4 regions of the Dactylosporangium sp. NBC_01737 genome follow, and region 1 is predicted to be linked to each of the others. Evidence: riboswitches for the same ligand, from Rfam matches in the RefSeq annotation. Region 1 holds a riboswitch; each other region holds the start of a gene.
What was found. A riboswitch is a leader RNA that binds a small molecule or an ion and turns the genes downstream of it on or off. The one in region 1 is predicted to bind cobalamin.
Positions count from the first base shown of each region.

Region 2: it holds a riboswitch for cobalamin, as region 1 does, so the genes downstream of both, OHA72_RS59565 (VWA domain-containing protein) here and OHA72_RS39875 (ribonucleoside-diphosphate reductase subunit alpha) in region 1, are expected to answer to the same signal.
Region 3: it holds a riboswitch for cobalamin, as region 1 does, so the genes downstream of both, cobN (cobaltochelatase subunit CobN) here and OHA72_RS39875 (ribonucleoside-diphosphate reductase subunit alpha) in region 1, are expected to answer to the same signal.
Region 4: it holds a riboswitch for cobalamin, as region 1 does, so the genes downstream of both, bluB (5,6-dimethylbenzimidazole synthase) here and OHA72_RS39875 (ribonucleoside-diphosphate reductase subunit alpha) in region 1, are expected to answer to the same signal.

Region 1 covers NZ_CP109153.1:8,773,949-8,777,593, reverse strand. Annotated here, with positions in the region: gene OHA72_RS39875 (ribonucleoside-diphosphate reductase subunit alpha) at 1-1,111, opposite strand, end outside; cobalamin riboswitch at 1,306-1,528, opposite strand; gene OHA72_RS39870 (permease prefix domain 1-containing protein) at 1,645-3,012, opposite strand; gene OHA72_RS39865 (PadR family transcriptional regulator) at 3,009-3,368, opposite strand; gene OHA72_RS39860 (PadR family transcriptional regulator) at 3,487-3,645, shown strand, end outside.
Region 2 covers NZ_CP109153.1:12,906,905-12,910,549, forward strand. Annotated here, with positions in the region: partial or broken gene OHA72_RS59555 (cobyrinate a,c-diamide synthase) at 1-64, opposite strand, end outside; gene cobO (cob(I)yrinic acid a,c-diamide adenosyltransferase) at 58-660, opposite strand; gene OHA72_RS59565 (VWA domain-containing protein) at 663-2,711, opposite strand; cobalamin riboswitch at 2,768-2,893, opposite strand; gene OHA72_RS59570 (hypothetical protein) at 2,992-3,237, shown strand; gene OHA72_RS59575 (copper resistance CopC family protein) at 3,265-3,645, opposite strand, start outside.
Region 3 covers NZ_CP109153.1:12,860,281-12,863,925, reverse strand. Annotated here, with positions in the region: gene cobN (cobaltochelatase subunit CobN) at 1-1,934, opposite strand, end outside; cobalamin riboswitch at 1,974-2,159, opposite strand; gene OHA72_RS59370 (ferredoxin-like domain-containing protein) at 2,205-3,392, shown strand; gene OHA72_RS59365 (precorrin-8X methylmutase) at 3,389-3,645, shown strand, end outside.
Region 4 covers NZ_CP109153.1:12,617,756-12,621,400, forward strand. Annotated here, with positions in the region: gene OHA72_RS58105 (hypothetical protein) at 1-85, opposite strand, end outside; gene bluB (5,6-dimethylbenzimidazole synthase) at 198-818, opposite strand; cobalamin riboswitch at 859-1,063, opposite strand; gene OHA72_RS58115 (metallophosphoesterase) at 1,074-1,793, opposite strand; gene OHA72_RS58120 (MBL fold metallo-hydrolase) at 1,803-2,543, opposite strand; gene OHA72_RS58125 (GlxA family transcriptional regulator) at 2,615-3,568, shown strand.

The sequences.
Region 1 (3,645 bases):
CCTCCTGCTCCGCTGCGCGGTACGCCTCGTCGAAGGCCGCCCCGTACAGGTCGGGCAGCTCCGGCGCCCCGGCCGGGTCGATGAGCGACCAGTCCGCGTCGGCCTCGACGCGGCGCATGAACTCGTCGGGGATCCAGTTGGCGAGGTTGAGGTTGTGGGTGCGCCGCGCGTCCTCGCCGGTGTTGTCCCGCAGTTCCAGGAACTCCTCGACGTCCGGGTGCCACGGCTCCAGGTACACGCAGGCCGCGCCCTTGCGCCGCCCGCCCTGGTTCACGGCGGCCACGGACGCGTCGAGGGTGCGCAGCCACGGCACGATGCCGTTGGACAGGCCGTTGGTGCCCCGGATCAGCGCGCCCCGCGACCGTACCCGCGACCACGAGATGCCGATCCCGCCCGCGAACTTCGACAGCTTCGCCACCTGCGCGTACCGGTCGTAGATCGAGTCGAGCTCGTCACGCGGCGAGTCGACGAGGAAGCACGACGACATCTGCGTGTGTGCCGTGCCGGAGTTGAACAGGGTCGGCGAGCTCGGCAGGTACGCCAGCGACGACATCAGCCGGTAGAACCCGATCGCCTCGGCGGGGGTGGTCGACAGCCCGCACGCGACCCGCAGCAGCCAGTACTGCGGCGTCTCCACCACCAGCCGCGTCGAAGGGTGCCGCAGCAGGTACCGGTCGGCGACGGTGCGCAGCCCGAAGTACTCGAACCGCAGGTCCGCGGTGAGGTCGACGGCGTCGTCGAGCTTGCGCGCGTTGACCGCCACGAACTGCGCGGTCCCGGCGCCGATCAGCCCCTCGGCGTGCCCGACCCGGATCGCCTGGCTGAACGACGCGATGCCCTGCCCGCGGACCTCCTTGTCGAGGTACGCCGCCAGCAGCCGCGCCGCGAGCCGCGAGTACTGCGGCTCCTCACCGATCATGTCCGCCGCCGTCTGGATCGACAGCCGGTCCAGTTCCGCGGTGGTCGCGCCGTCGTACAGGCCGCTGATGGTCTTCGTCGCCACCCGCAGCGGGTCGACGTCGTCGAGGTCGTCCGCCCACCGCCCGACCGCCCGCACGATCTTGTTCACGTCGACCGGCTCGGCCGCGCCGTTGCGCTTGCGGACCTGCATCTGCGCCCGTCGCTGGACCGGCGCATCCTGCGCGGTCGTCTGCGTGAGTGTCACCCTGGTGCTCCTCTTGCTCGTCTCCGGAAAGAGGCGAACGCGGGACACGCAGGCGGGGACGGCACGGCTCGCCTGGCGGTCCGGGCACGTCACAGCCGTCGGCCGTCCCACGCGGCCTCGGACCGCCGCACCCGGTCCTCCGGCGTGCGGCGCTGCTGGCAGGTCTTCGGACTCGCGGGCACGGTCACGGCGCTCGCCGCGAACCTCCTACCGGCCGTCACTTCCCAGGCCCGGATGGCCCAGTGTTCACTCGACGGCTTTCGTTCCTGCTCACCGCTGCGGGGCAGTCCCGGTCTCGCACCGGGTTCCCTCTTGCCTCGACCGGACTGGATACCCGGCCGAACCAGCTGCGCCACGGACTATATCTGGTGGCAACCGGGAACACGCACACCACATGTCGTGCCGGCGTGTCGCATCACGATCACCGGCCGCCGGGGGTCGCCGGCGGCCAGGATCGTCCCGTGGTCACGGGTTGGCGGTCAGGCGAAGTCGAACAGCGGCGGGAAGGCGAGCACGACGATCCACGCCCAGGCGGCGTAGACCGGCAGGTGGCGGGTCTGCCACAGCTCCAGGGCGGCGAACCTGCCCTGGCGGCGGATGAAACGCAGCAGGAGCAGTGCCGAGCCGGCCAGGTTGACCAGCAGGATCACGTTTTCGCCGAGGGCGGCGGCCTTGTTGGGGGTGGTGCCGAACTCCGTCACGCGGCCGGTGATCTCGATGAGCACCAGGAAGTCGATGGCGAGGGCACTGAGCACCAAGGCGAGCTGGAGCTTGTCGAAGCCGCCGGGCGGGGCGAGGGGGTCGCGGGCGGAGATGGAGTACAGCAGCAGGCCCAGGACCACGACCAGCAGCAGGTCGAACAGGATCAGGGCCTCGCGCTCGACGTCGATGCGGGAGGCGGTGACGCCGACGGCGATGAGGAACGCGAGCAGCACCGCCGTGAACAGCGGGGTGAACAGGCGGGTCAGGACGGGGGCGATGTTCTCCACCACGCTCTGCTTGGCCTCCACCAGCCAACCGGCGACGACGACCGTCGCCATGGCGCCGCACGGGATCAGCCAATGGCTGACGAACGTCTCGGGCTGCACGCCGATGGCCTCGAACGTGCCGAACATGAACGCGGTGAGGACGCCGCCGCCGAGGGCGATGAGGACGAAGTAGACGAACACCTCGCCGGTGAAGCGGATGAAGTCCATGTGTCGGCGGGTGGAGCGCCAGTCGTCGGCGACATACGCCAGGCCGACCACCAGCCACAGCGCGATGGGCAGGTGGATGGCGGTGATGACCAGCGACTGCGAGTCCCCGCCGAGCGGATAGACGTTGGCGGCGACGGCACCGAGCACGAACAGCGTGGCGACGACCGCAATCAGCGGGCGCGACGCCCGCCGGCGCCAGGCGAGGAACCCGGCCAGCCACGGCAGGGTGAACAGGGCGATGTTGGTCGCGTAGAACACGCCGTCGTCGTCGAGGTCCATGCCGAACAGCTCCGGCACCTTGAACGTCGCGGCGGCGCCGGCGGCGCAGCCGATCATCACCCACAGGGTGCGCCGGGAGCGGGTGTCGGCGGCGGGGGTGCCGGGCTCGCCGGTGAGGACCAGCTGCTTCCACAGCCGCTCGGAGTGCTCCCGGGCGAACTCGCGGGACAGCTCGTCGAGGCTGCCCATGCGCTTGACCGCGACGAGGAACGCCTCGTCCTCGCTGAGGCCGGCGGCGACGAGCTCGTCGACGGAGCCGCGCAGGTGGTCCTCGAGCTCGTCGGCGTCGGGCGTCTGCAGCTCGCGGCGGCGTTGCACGTATTGCCGCCATTGCCCGATCTGCGCCTCGAGGCCCTCGTCCGGTGTCGTCATGACGGGCCCTCCAATGGGATGCCGGTGAAGGGGGCGCGCCAGATCTCCTTGAGCGTGTCGACGACCGTGTCCCACTGGCGGCGCTGCTCGGCGAGCTCGGCGAGCCCCTGGTCGGTGACGCGGTAATACTTGCGGCGCCGCTCCCCCGCCACCGCGTGCCAGGTCGACTCGACGTGGCCGAGCCGCTCGAGGCGGTGCAGCAGCGGATAGAGCAGGCCTTCGGTCCAGTCCAGTTCGCCGCCGGAGAGCTCGTTGATGCGCTTGAGGATGGCGTACCCATAGCTCTCGCCCTCGGCGAGGATGCCGAGCACGAGCGGCGTGGCCGACGCGGCCACCAGGTCCTTGGCAACCTTCACGGACATCACACCCCTAGAAGTACGATGCATAGTACTTCTAGGTATCAAGCTCCGCAATGATCGACTGAAGTACCTATGGATTGCATATACCGATGGCCGGTATAGTGGCGGCATGGCGATGCACGAGCCGACGTTCTACATCCTGACCGCCCTCGCCGAGCGACCCCAGCACGGCTACGGGATCATGCAGACGGTGGCCCGGCTGTCCGGGGAGCGGGTGATGCTGCGGGCCGGCACGCTGTATGCGGCCCTGGACCGGCTCACCACCGAGGGCCTC
Region 2 (3,645 bases), 4.1 Mb from region 1:
CGGTCGCCACGGTCGTCTTGCCGTGCCCGGACGCCGGTGCCGCGATGACGATCCTGGCTACCACTCGATGCCCTGCTGGCCCTTGCGCCCCGCGTCCATCGGGTGTTTCACCTTCGTCATGTCGGTGACCAGGTCGGCGAGGTCGATCAGGTCGGGGTGCGCGTCCCGGCCGGTGATGACGACGTGCTGGTTGCCGGGCCGGTCCCGCAGCGTGGCGACGACGTCGGCGACGTCGACCCAGCCCCACTTCATCGGGTACGTGAACTCGTCGAGCACGTAGAACCGGTGCGCCTCGGCGGCCAGGTCGCGCTTGATCTGCTCCCAGCCCTCGGCGGCCTCGGCGGCGTGGTCGCGGTCGGCGCCGGGCCGCTGGATCCAGGACCAGCCCTCGCCCATCTTCTGCCAGACGACCGGACCGCCCTTGCCGGTCTCGCCGAGCGCCTTGAGCGCGGTCTCCTCGCCGACCTTCCACTTCGGGCTCTTCACGAACTGGTACACGGCGATCGGCCAGCCGGCGCTCCACGCGCGCAGCGCCATCCCGAACGCGGCGGTCGACTTGCCCTTGCCCTGGCCCGTGTGGACGGCCAGGACGTGCTGCCTGCGGCGCTGGCGGGTGGTGAGCCCGTCGTCGGGCACGCTCTCGACCTTGCCCTGCGGCATGTTCAGCTCCCCACGGTGGACAGGGCCGACAGCGGGACGCAGTCGGCGGACAGGGCGCGGGCGAGGCGCCGGGCGAGGCCGAGCCGGACGGGTCCGGACTCGCAGTCCACGACCACGGCGGGGACGCCGGCGAGCGCGGGCGCGACGGTCAGCGGGTCGGCGCCGCTGGTCGCCCGGCCGTCGGTGACGATGACGAGCAGGGGCCGGCGGCGGGCGTCGCGGCGCCGCTCGCCGTGCAGCGCGCGGGCGGCCTGGCGAAGCCCGGCCGCGAGGGGCGTGCGGCCGCCGGTGCGCAGCTCGGCCAGGCGCAGCACGCCGACCTCGTGGCTGGCGGTCGGCTCGAGGACGGTCGCGGCCTCCGCACCGCGGAAGGTGATCATGCCGACCTTGTCGCGGCGCTGATACGCGTCGCGCAGCAGCGACAGCACGGCGGTCTTCACGACCGTCATGCGCTGCCGGGCGGCCATCGAGCCGGACGCGTCGACGACGAACAGCACCAGGTTGGCCTCCCGGCCCACCTTGACCGCCTCGCGGAGGTCCTGGGCGTGCACGCTGCGGGAGCCGCGCAACGCCGCGGCGCGCACGCTGTCGGGCAGGTGCAGGCTGACGAGCTTGCCGCCGGTGGGCTGCCGTGACCGCACGACCCGCCCGTGCCGCCCGTGCGCGGGTGAGCGCCGGCCGGCGTGGGCGCCCTGCTGCCGGTTGGCCCGGCCGCCGATCTTCAGCAGCCGCGTTTTGTACGGCGCCTGCGCGAACGCCAGCTCCCCCGCCGGCTGCGTGACCGGCCCGCCGGAGGATTCACCCGGCGTGGGTTCGACCTGCGAGGGCGGCGCCTGCGCGGCGTGATCGCCGGTGGGCGGCGGACCTGTCGGCGGCGGACCGGGGTTGTCCGGTGCGCCGCCAGGACCGCCGCCGCCGTCGCCGGAATCGGCCGGTTCTCCGGCGGTGGACGGGCCGCCGGTATCAGGGTCGTCGTCGGGATCGTCGGGGTTGGCGGGGTCGTCGTCGGCGTCGTCGTCCGGGTCGTCGGAGTCGTCGCCGAGCTCCTGGTCCAGGATCTCCTCCAGGCGCTCCTGATCCGCGCCCGGCGGGTCGAGCGGGTCGCGCCGGCGCCGGTGCGGCAGGGCGAGCCGGGCCGCGTCGCGCAGGTCGTCCTTCGTCACCACGGTCCGGCCGTGCCAGGCGGCCAGCGCGACCGCGGTGCGGGCCACGACGATGTCGGCGCGCAGCCCGTCCACCCTGTAGGCCAGGCAGATCCGCGCGATCCGGTCCAGCTGACGGTCCGGCAGCGTCACCCCGGGCAGCGCGCGCCGGGCGGTGGCGATCCGGGCGGCGAGCGCGGCGTCCTCCTCGATGAAGCGGGCCGCGAACGTCTCGGGGTCCAGCTCGTACGCCAGGCGCCGCCGCACCACCTCGGCCCGGGGTGCGGGCGTGGTCGGCGACGTGACCCCGACGACCAGGCCGAACCGGTCGACGAGCTGCGGGCGCGGCTCGCCCTCCTCCGGGTTCATGGTGCCGACGAGGAGGAACCTGGCGGCGTGCTTGACGGAGACCCCGTCGCGCTCGACGTGGGCGCGGCCCATCGCGGCGGCGTCCAGGAGCAGGTCGACGAGGTGATCGGGCAGGAGGTTGACCTCGTCGACGTAGAGCACGCCGCGGTGGGCGGCGGCGAGCAGGCCGGGCTCGTAGGCCTTGACCCCGTCGCCGAGGGCCCGCTGCAGGTCAAGGGTGCCGACGACCCGGTCCTCGGTCGCGCCGACGGGCAGCTCCACCAGAGCGGAGCGGCGGCGCGAGGCGGGCGTGTCCAGGGAGTGCGGGCCGTCGGGGCAGGACGGGTCGGGCGCGGCCGGGTCGCAGGCGAAGCGGCAGCCGGCGACGACGTCGACCTCCGGCAGCAGCGTGGCGAGGCCCCGCACGACGGTCGACTTGGCGGTGCCCTTCTCACCCCGGACGAGGACCCCGCCGATCGCCGGGGACACGGCCGTGAGCAGCAGGGCGAGGCGCAGGTCGGGCAGGCCGACCACGGCCGAGAACGGATACGGCGACGTCAACGGGCACATCCTTATCGAGCGGGTCCGCGCCCGCCGGTCATGGCATGAGCGGCCGGAGTCTCCTGACTCCCGGATCGCCGCCGCCCCCCGACCTTCCGGCCGTGTGCGGCCGTGGTCCGAGCCCTGGAGGGTGGCTCCCCGGTCACAGTGGCGGGACCGTCCCAGACTCGCACTGGGTTCCTCCCTATGACCGCTCGGGGTTCATCGTGTCCCACGGCTCCCAGTGACGTCAACGTGACCCAAATCCTTCGGTACCGCCGGACCGGGCCGAACAGGTGACGTGGGCAGGACCGTGGCGCACGCCCTCCTGTGTGTCGTGCTGACCGCAGGTCTGCTGGTCGCGGCCGTGCACCGGCGGCTGCCGCCGCTCGCGCCGGAGACGTCGGTGGCGCCGCCCGGCACCCGCGCCATGTGGCTGAGCGACGCGCAGGTCGAGCAGTACCAGCAGCGGGTCGTCGCCGACCCCGGGTTCGCCGACCGGCTCACCGGCCAGATCCAGCTGACCTGCGGATCCGCGACCAGCTGAGCGCCCCGATCGCGGCGGCCGTCCCCGTTACCGGAGGGCGGCCCTGCGGCGTTTCTTCTCCGGCTGCACCGGTGCCCGCCGGGCGGCGAGCCAGATCATGGCGCCGACACCCACGATGAGCAGCCCCGGCAGCAGCCAGTCGGTGAGCACGAACGGCGTCGCCGGGGTCGCGGGCGGCGGCAGCGCCTGCTGCGGCCCGGCGGTCGGCCCGGCGGTCGCCGCCGGGGCGCTCTCCTTGCTCAGCGCCCGGGTCAGCGCCTCGGACGGCCCGGCCGTCGGCGCGGTCCAGCCCGCCGGTGCCGCCGTCGCCGGGCCGCTGTAGGTGAACCGCAGCTGCCCCTTCACCGCCTCACCGTCGGAGGCGACCGACTGGTACGCCACGACGTACAGCCCCTGCTCCGGCCAGTG
Region 3 (3,645 bases), 4.1 Mb from region 1:
TTGATCTCGCACAGCCAGCCGTCGATGTGCAGGATCAGCTCGTCGAAGCCGTCCTCGCCGGGCCGGTCGGCCAGGCCCAGGTCGTGGTCGAGGCGGGCGGCCTGGATCAGCGTCCAGATCTGGGCGCGGATCGCGGGCAGCTTCGCCGGGTCGAGGGCCGCGATCGTCGCGTGCTCGTCGAGGAGTTGCTCGAGGCGGGCGATGTCACCGTAGGAGTCCGCGCGCGCCATCGGCGGGATCAGGTGGTCGACGAGGGTCGCGTGCGCCCGGCGCTTCGCCTGGGTGCCCTCGCCGGGGTCGTTGACCAGGAACGGGTAGATCAGCGGCAGGTTGCCCAGCGCCGCGTCGGCGCCGCAGGACGCGGACAGCCCGACGGTCTTGCCGGGCAGCCATTCGAGGTTGCCGTGCTTGCCGACGTGCACGACCGCGTGCGCGCCGAACTCGTCGGCGAGCCACCGGTACGCGGCCAGGTAGTGGTGGCTGGGCGGCAGGTCGGGGTCGTGGTAGATCGCGACGGGGTTCTCCCCGAACCCGCGCGGCGGCTGCACCATGACCACCACGTTGTCCTCGCGCAGCGCGGCGAGCACGATCTCGCCGTCCGGGTCGCGGGACGTGTCGACGAACAGCTCGCCGGGCGCGGGGCCCCAGTGCCGCTCCATCGAGGCGCGCAGGTCGGCCGGCAGCGTGGCGAACCAGGCCTTGTAGCGGCCGGCGGAGATCCTGATCGGGTTGCCCCGCAGCTGGTCCTCGGTGAGCCAGTTGACATCCTGCCCACCGGCGGCGATGAGCGTGTGCATGAGCGCGTCGCCGTCCTTCGGGAAGCCGTCCGCGCCCTGATACCCCTGTGCGTGCATCGCGTCGAGGAGCCGGACCACGCTCGCGGGCGTGTCGAGGCCGACGGCGTTGCCGATCCGGGCGTGTTTCGTCGGGTATGCGCTGAGCATCACCACGACCTTGCGCTGCGCGGCGGGCAGGTGCCGCAGCCGGGCGTGCCCGACGGCGATCCCGGCGACCCGGCCGGCCCGCTCGGGGTCGGCGACATAGACGGTCAGCCCGTCGGCGTCGACCTCCTTGAACGAGAACGGCACCGTGATGATCCGGCCGTCGAACTCGGGGATCGCGACCTGCGTGGCGGTGTCCAGCGGCGACAGGCCGTCGTCGTTGGCGTCCCAGGTGTCGCGGGCGCTGGTCAGGCACAGCCCCTGCAGGATCGGCACGTCGAGCGCGGCCAGTGCGCCGACGTCCCACGCCTCGTCCTCGCCGCCGGCCTGCGCGTCGGCGGGGCGGGTGCCGCCCGCGGCGAGGACGGTGACGATGAGCGCGTCGGCCTGCCGCAGCGTGTCGAGCAGCTCCGCCGGGGCGGTGCGCAGCGACGACGCGAACACGGGCAGCGCCCGGCCGCCGGCGTCCTCGATCGCCTCGCAGAGCGTCTCCACGAACGCGGTGTTGCCGGCGAGGTGGTGCGCCCGGTAGTAGATGACCGCGACCGTCGGGCCGTCAGCTTTTGCGGGGCGCTCCAGCGGCCCCCAGGTCGGGGTCGTCGCCGGGGGCGCGAACCCGTGCCCGGTCAGCAGGATCGTGTCGGACAGGAAGTTGTGCAGCTCACCCAGGTTGGCCGGGCCGCCCTCGGTGAAGTACTTGTGCGCGTCCGCGGCGACCCCGGCGGGCACCGTCGAGTGCGACATCAGCTCGGCGTCGGGCAGCTGCTCGCCGCCGAGCAGGACCACGGGCAGGGGCAGCCGCAGCAGCGTGTCGAAGCCCTCCTGCCAGTCGCGGTAGCCCCCCAGGAACCGCACGACGACCAGGTCGGCGCCCTCGGCCAGGGCCGGCAGGTCCTCCACGGCGGTGCGGGACGGGTTGGCCAGCCGGAACGCGGCGCCGCTCGCGCGGGCGCTGAGCAGGTCGGTGTCGGACGTCGACAGGAGCAGGATCACGCCAGGGTCCTCCCTCGGGGTCCGCGCCCCAAGTCGGTCGGGAAAGGTCCGGCGTCGGAGAGTCTCCTGGCTCCCGGATCGGCGCTCGCCTCCGGCCTTCCCGGGTGTGTCACCCGGTGGCCGTCGTCGGAGGTCCACTCCCCGGTCACAGTGGCGGGACCGCGCCGGATTGACACCGGCTTCCTCCACACGTCGCCGTACAGCACCGCCAACTCTCCTGGACAGCGCTGTCTTGAGTCAAGCGAGGTGCTGCGCAGTAGTATCCGGCCCGTGCAGGCTGCCAGTGGACGCGACGCTCCGGACCGGTGCCCGGGCGCCGTGCAGGTCCATGCGGCGGCCGACGGTGGCCTGGCCCGGGTCCGGCTGCCCGGCGGCAGGCTGGGCGTGGACGCGCTCGCCGTGCTCCGCCGCGCGGCGCTCGACCTCGGCGACCCGGCGCTGGAGCTGACGTCTCGGGGAAACATCCAGGTCAGGGCGCTGCGGCCGGGTGCGGAGGTGGAGCTGGCCGCGCGGCTGTCCGGCGTGGGGCTGCTGCCGTCGGACACGCACGAGCGGGTCCGCAACATCATCGCCAGCCCGCTCAGCGGCCGCGACGGCCTCGGCGCGCTGGACGTGCGGCCGGTGGTGGCCGCGTACGACGCCCTGCTGTGCGCCGACCCCGCCCTGGCCGCACTTCCCGGCCGGTTCCTGGTCACCGTCGACGACGGGCGCGGCGACGTGACCGCGCTCGGCGGCGACGTGGGCCTGCACGGCGACCGCCTCACCCTGGCCGGCACGATGACGTCCTGCGGCGGGGACGACCCGGCCGACCTGCTGATCCGGGCCACCAGGGCGTTCCTGGCCGAGCGGGCCGAGCAGGGCGGCACGGCGTGGCGCCTGGCGGAGCTGACCGACGGCCCGGCGCGGGTCGCGGCGCGGCTCGGCGCCTCCTGCGGCCTTGGGGCCGTCCACGACGGCGCCGGCCCGGGGCTCGTCCACCGCGGTGCCGGCCCGGGGCTCGTCCACCGCGGCGCCGGCCCGGTGGTCGGGTGGACGCCGCAGACCGGCGGGCTGGCCGCGCTGACCGTCGTCGTCCCCCTCGGGCTGCTCACCCAGGCACAGTCCGCGGCGCTCGTGGAAGCCGCGCCGGGGGAGATCATCGTCACGCCGTGGCGGACCGTCGTCGTGCCGGACGTGTCCGTCGCACAAGCTGGACCCGTCGAGGCACTGTTGACGGCGGCGGGGCTCGGCACCGACCCCGCCTCCCCGTGGGCCGGGGTCACCGCGTGCGCCGGCCGGCCCGGCTGCGCCAAGGCCCTCGCCGACGTGCGGGCCGACGCCCGCGCGGCCGTCGAGGCGGGCACGGTGCCGGGGGACCTGCCCGTGCACTGGGTCGGCTGCGAACGGCGCTGCGGCGCACCGAAGGGAAGGCACGTGGAGATGCTCGCGACCGCCGACGGCTACCTGGTGGTCTCGTGACCGCGTACGACTACGTCAAGGACGGCGCGGAGATCTACCGGCGGTCGTTCGCGACGATCCGGGCCGAGGCCGACCTGTCCGGCCTGCCCGCGGACGTCGCCCAGGTCACCGTCCGCATGATCCACGCGTGCGGGATGGTGGACCTGGCCGCCGACGTCGGCTACAGCCACGATGTGGTCCGCCTCGCCCGCGCGGCGTTGCGCGACGGCGCCCCGATCCTCTGCGACGCGCAGATGGTCGCCTCCGGCGTGAC
Region 4 (3,645 bases), 3.8 Mb from region 1:
TGGTCAGCCGCACCGCGCCCGCCTTGCGGACCACGATCTTCTTCATCTCGGTGCTGGTGCCGGTTTCCGTGGTGGCCTGTGCCATTGGGATTCGCCTCCTCAGACGATGGGTGGATCACGTTGCGTAATGAGAATGGCACGCAGCGTAACTATCGTGGAGTCACCCGGATGACACTTCGGCCCTGCCTAGCCGACAGCTACCAGCGGTCGTGATGCAGCGCCTCGACCAGCGGAATCCTGCTACGCCAGCCGTGCCGTTCGAGGTCCGGCACCGCCTCCAGGTGCGTCACCGGGCCGAGGCACAGCCACGCGACGGGGCGGATGCCGTCGGGGATGCCGAGCAGGTCACGGACGAACGGCTCGCGGTAGAACGACACCCAGCCCACGCCGAGACCCTCGGCGGTGGCCGCCAGCCACAGGTTCTGGATGGCGAGGCAGACCGAGTACAGGCCGGCGTCGGCGATCGCGTGCCGGCCGAGCACCGCCGGACCGCCGCGACCGGCGTCGTAGGTGACGACCACGGACAGGGTCGACTCCAGTACACCGTCGATCTTGATGCGGGCGAACGTCCCGGCGGCCGCACCGTCCAGGGTGGCGGCGAACGTGTCCCGCTCCTGCCGCACGTGGTCGTGGAACGCGCCGCGCAGGCCGGGATCACGCACGAGGACGAAGTCCCACGGCTGCGACAGCCCGACGCTGGGCGCCGCGTGGGCCGCGCCGAGCACGCGGTCGAGGACCTCGGCGGGGATCGGCGCCCCGGTGAACTGGCCGCGCACGTCGCGGCGGCGGTGCACGACGTCATACAGGTCGGTGCTCATGTGGGCAGGCTCCCGCTGCTCAGGCCGGCCCCGGCGCGGGGCGGGCGGTGAACGCGAGGCCGGTCTTCGGACTCTCGGATCAACGCCTGACCGTCCGCCTTCCCAGCCCGCAGGCCAGTGACCGCACACGTTGTCGCGCGTGCATGGACGGCAGCTCCCCGATCACCGCGGCGGGCCCGTGCCGGATTCACACCGGCTTCCCGATTCTCCCCGGTCGCCCGGGGCACCTCGCATCAGTTCATGCCGCCGGTGAGCTTAGACGCACAGCCGGAAGTGTGTCGTGAGGCGGCCGTCCCGCAGGAGGTGGAACGCGAGCGCCGGCGGCGCCTCCGGCCGGTCCGGTGGCTCCCAGGGCAGCAGCATCGTGGACTCGACGCCCGGTGCGGCCAGGACCGGCACGCCCGCGAACGTGCTCACCGCGGCGCTGTGGACGTGGCCGCAGAGGACGGCGACCACGTCCGGGTGCCGGCCGAGGACCTCGGCGAGCCGGCCCGCGCCGAGCTGGCGGACCTGGTCCGCGGCGGGCTTGCCGACCGGCACCGGCGGATGGTGGCAGCACACGAACGCGGGCGTGCCGGCGGTCGCCGCGAGGGTGCGGTCGAGCCAGTCGAGGGTGTCGTCGTCCAGCCGGCCCTCGGCATGCCCCGGGACGCTGGAGTCGCACAGCGCGAACACGGTCCCGGCGACGGTCTCGACCCGGTTCACGGGACCGGTCGCCGGCGCCTCGTCGAGGAGTTCGCCACGGAACACGGACCGGTCGTCGTGGTTGCCCGGCAGCGCCAGCACCGGCACGCCGAGCTGCTGGAGCTTGCCGAACAGCGCGTACTCGGCGGCCAGGCCGTGATCGGCGACGTCGCCGGTCACCACGATCGCGTCGAGCGGGCGCTGCAGGCCGCCCAGGTAGGCGACGACCCGATCGAGGCGGTCCGGCGGCTCCGATCCGATGTGGAGGTCGCTGAGGTGGGCGATGAGCACCCCATCCGGTTACCCCAGCAGCGCCGCGCTACCCGCGGCTTCGAACGCGGCGCGCACGTCGTCGGGGCCCTCGGTGAAGTGGGCCCAGCTGTCGACGTGGACGGGCAGGACCGTCTTCGCGCCGAGGAGGCGGGCCGCCTCGAGCATGCCGGCGGCGCCGAGGGTCAGGTCGGCGTCGCCGAGCAGGACGGTGCGGGCCTTGCCGCCGAACAGGATCGCGACGTCGACGGCCGGGAAGCGGTCGGCGATCCGCGCCACGACATCCAGGGAGGCGTTGTCGCCGCTGACGTAGACGGTGGGCAGGTCGTCGCCGTGCAGGACGAAGCCGGTGACCGGGCCGGTGAGGTGCTCGGTGCCGTCGGGGCCGTGCTGCGCGGGCACGGCGGTGACCCGCACGAGGCCGCCGCCACCGGGCCGGGGCAGGTGCACCTCGGTCCACGGCGGCAGGCCGACCGCGGGGCCGCCCAGCCGGGCGGCCGCTGCCGGAGTGCTGAGGATCAGGGGTACCGACGCCGCGAAGGCCCGACCGGAGTGGTCGAGGTTGTCAGGGTGCTGGTCGTGGGACAGCAGCACGACGTCGACGGTGCCGGCGTCCGCCGGGGTGCCGGACGCGGCCGCCGTCTTGGTCAGCACCCGGTTGCCGAGGGGGTAGTCACCGGGCGGGTCGAACGTCGGGTCGGTCATGAACGTGACGCCGCCGACGGTGAACACCGCGGTCGGGCCGCCGAACCGGCGGATCTGGAAGGTCATGCACCCCACTCTCCTGCCTTCCGGCCGCCACCAGGAGTGGCCGGAACGCCATCCCCCGATACGATCAAGCCATGAACCGCGCGCGCACGACAGTCGGGGTGCTCATCGGCGACGGCGCCCCGATGCTGGAGGTCGCGGTCGCGCCGCGGGTGTTCAGCGTCGTCGGCGCCGGCTTTGCGGTGCGCACCGCAGGGGAGCATCCCGGCCCGCTGTCGACGACCGCGGGCATCTCGATCAGCGCCCCGCACGGCCTCGACGACCTCGATGCGGCCGGCGTCGTCATCGTGCCCGGCTGGCGGCCGCCGGGTGGCGCCCCGGTCGCCCCGGGCATCCTCGACCGGCTCCGCCGCGCCCACGACGAGGGTGCCACCGTCGTCGGTCTGTGCCTGGGCGCGTTCGTCCTCGCCGAGGCCGGGCTGCTCGACGGGCGGCGGGCCACCACGCACTGGAAGCACCTGCCCACGTTCGCCGCCAGGTTCCCGGCCGTCGAGGTGGTCGACGACGTGCTCTACGTCGACGAGGGCACGGTCGTGACCAGCGCCGGCAGCGCCGCCGGCCTCGACGCGTGCCTGCACCTGCTGCGCCGCGACCACGGCCCCGACGTGGCCAACACCGCCGCCCGCGCCCTCGTCGTGGCGCCGCAGCGGGCCGGCGGGCAGGCGCAGTTCATCGAGCGCCCGGTCCCCCAACTCCGCGCCGGCGACGCGGTCGGCGACGCGATGCGCCACGCGCTGGAGCGCCTGGAGGACGTCACGCTCGACGTGGATCGCCTGGCCGCGGCGGTACACCTGAGCCGCCGCACGTTCGATCGTCGCTTCCGGGAGACGACGGGCTCCTCGCCGCTGCGGTGGCTGCTGCAGCAGCGGGTGCTGCGCGCCCAGCACGTGCTGTCCACCACGGACCTGGACATCGACGCGGTCGCCCGCGCCTGCGGTTTCACCGACGGCGTCGCCCTGCGCCCGCACTTCCGCCGCCTCGTCGGTGTCCCGCCGCAGTCCTACCGCGCGAGCTTCCGCGCCTCCTGACGCGGGAGCTCCGGGCGCCTTTGCGATTCCACTGACATGGTCTTATGCTCATATTCAATTCGACGCCGGTCAGGCGT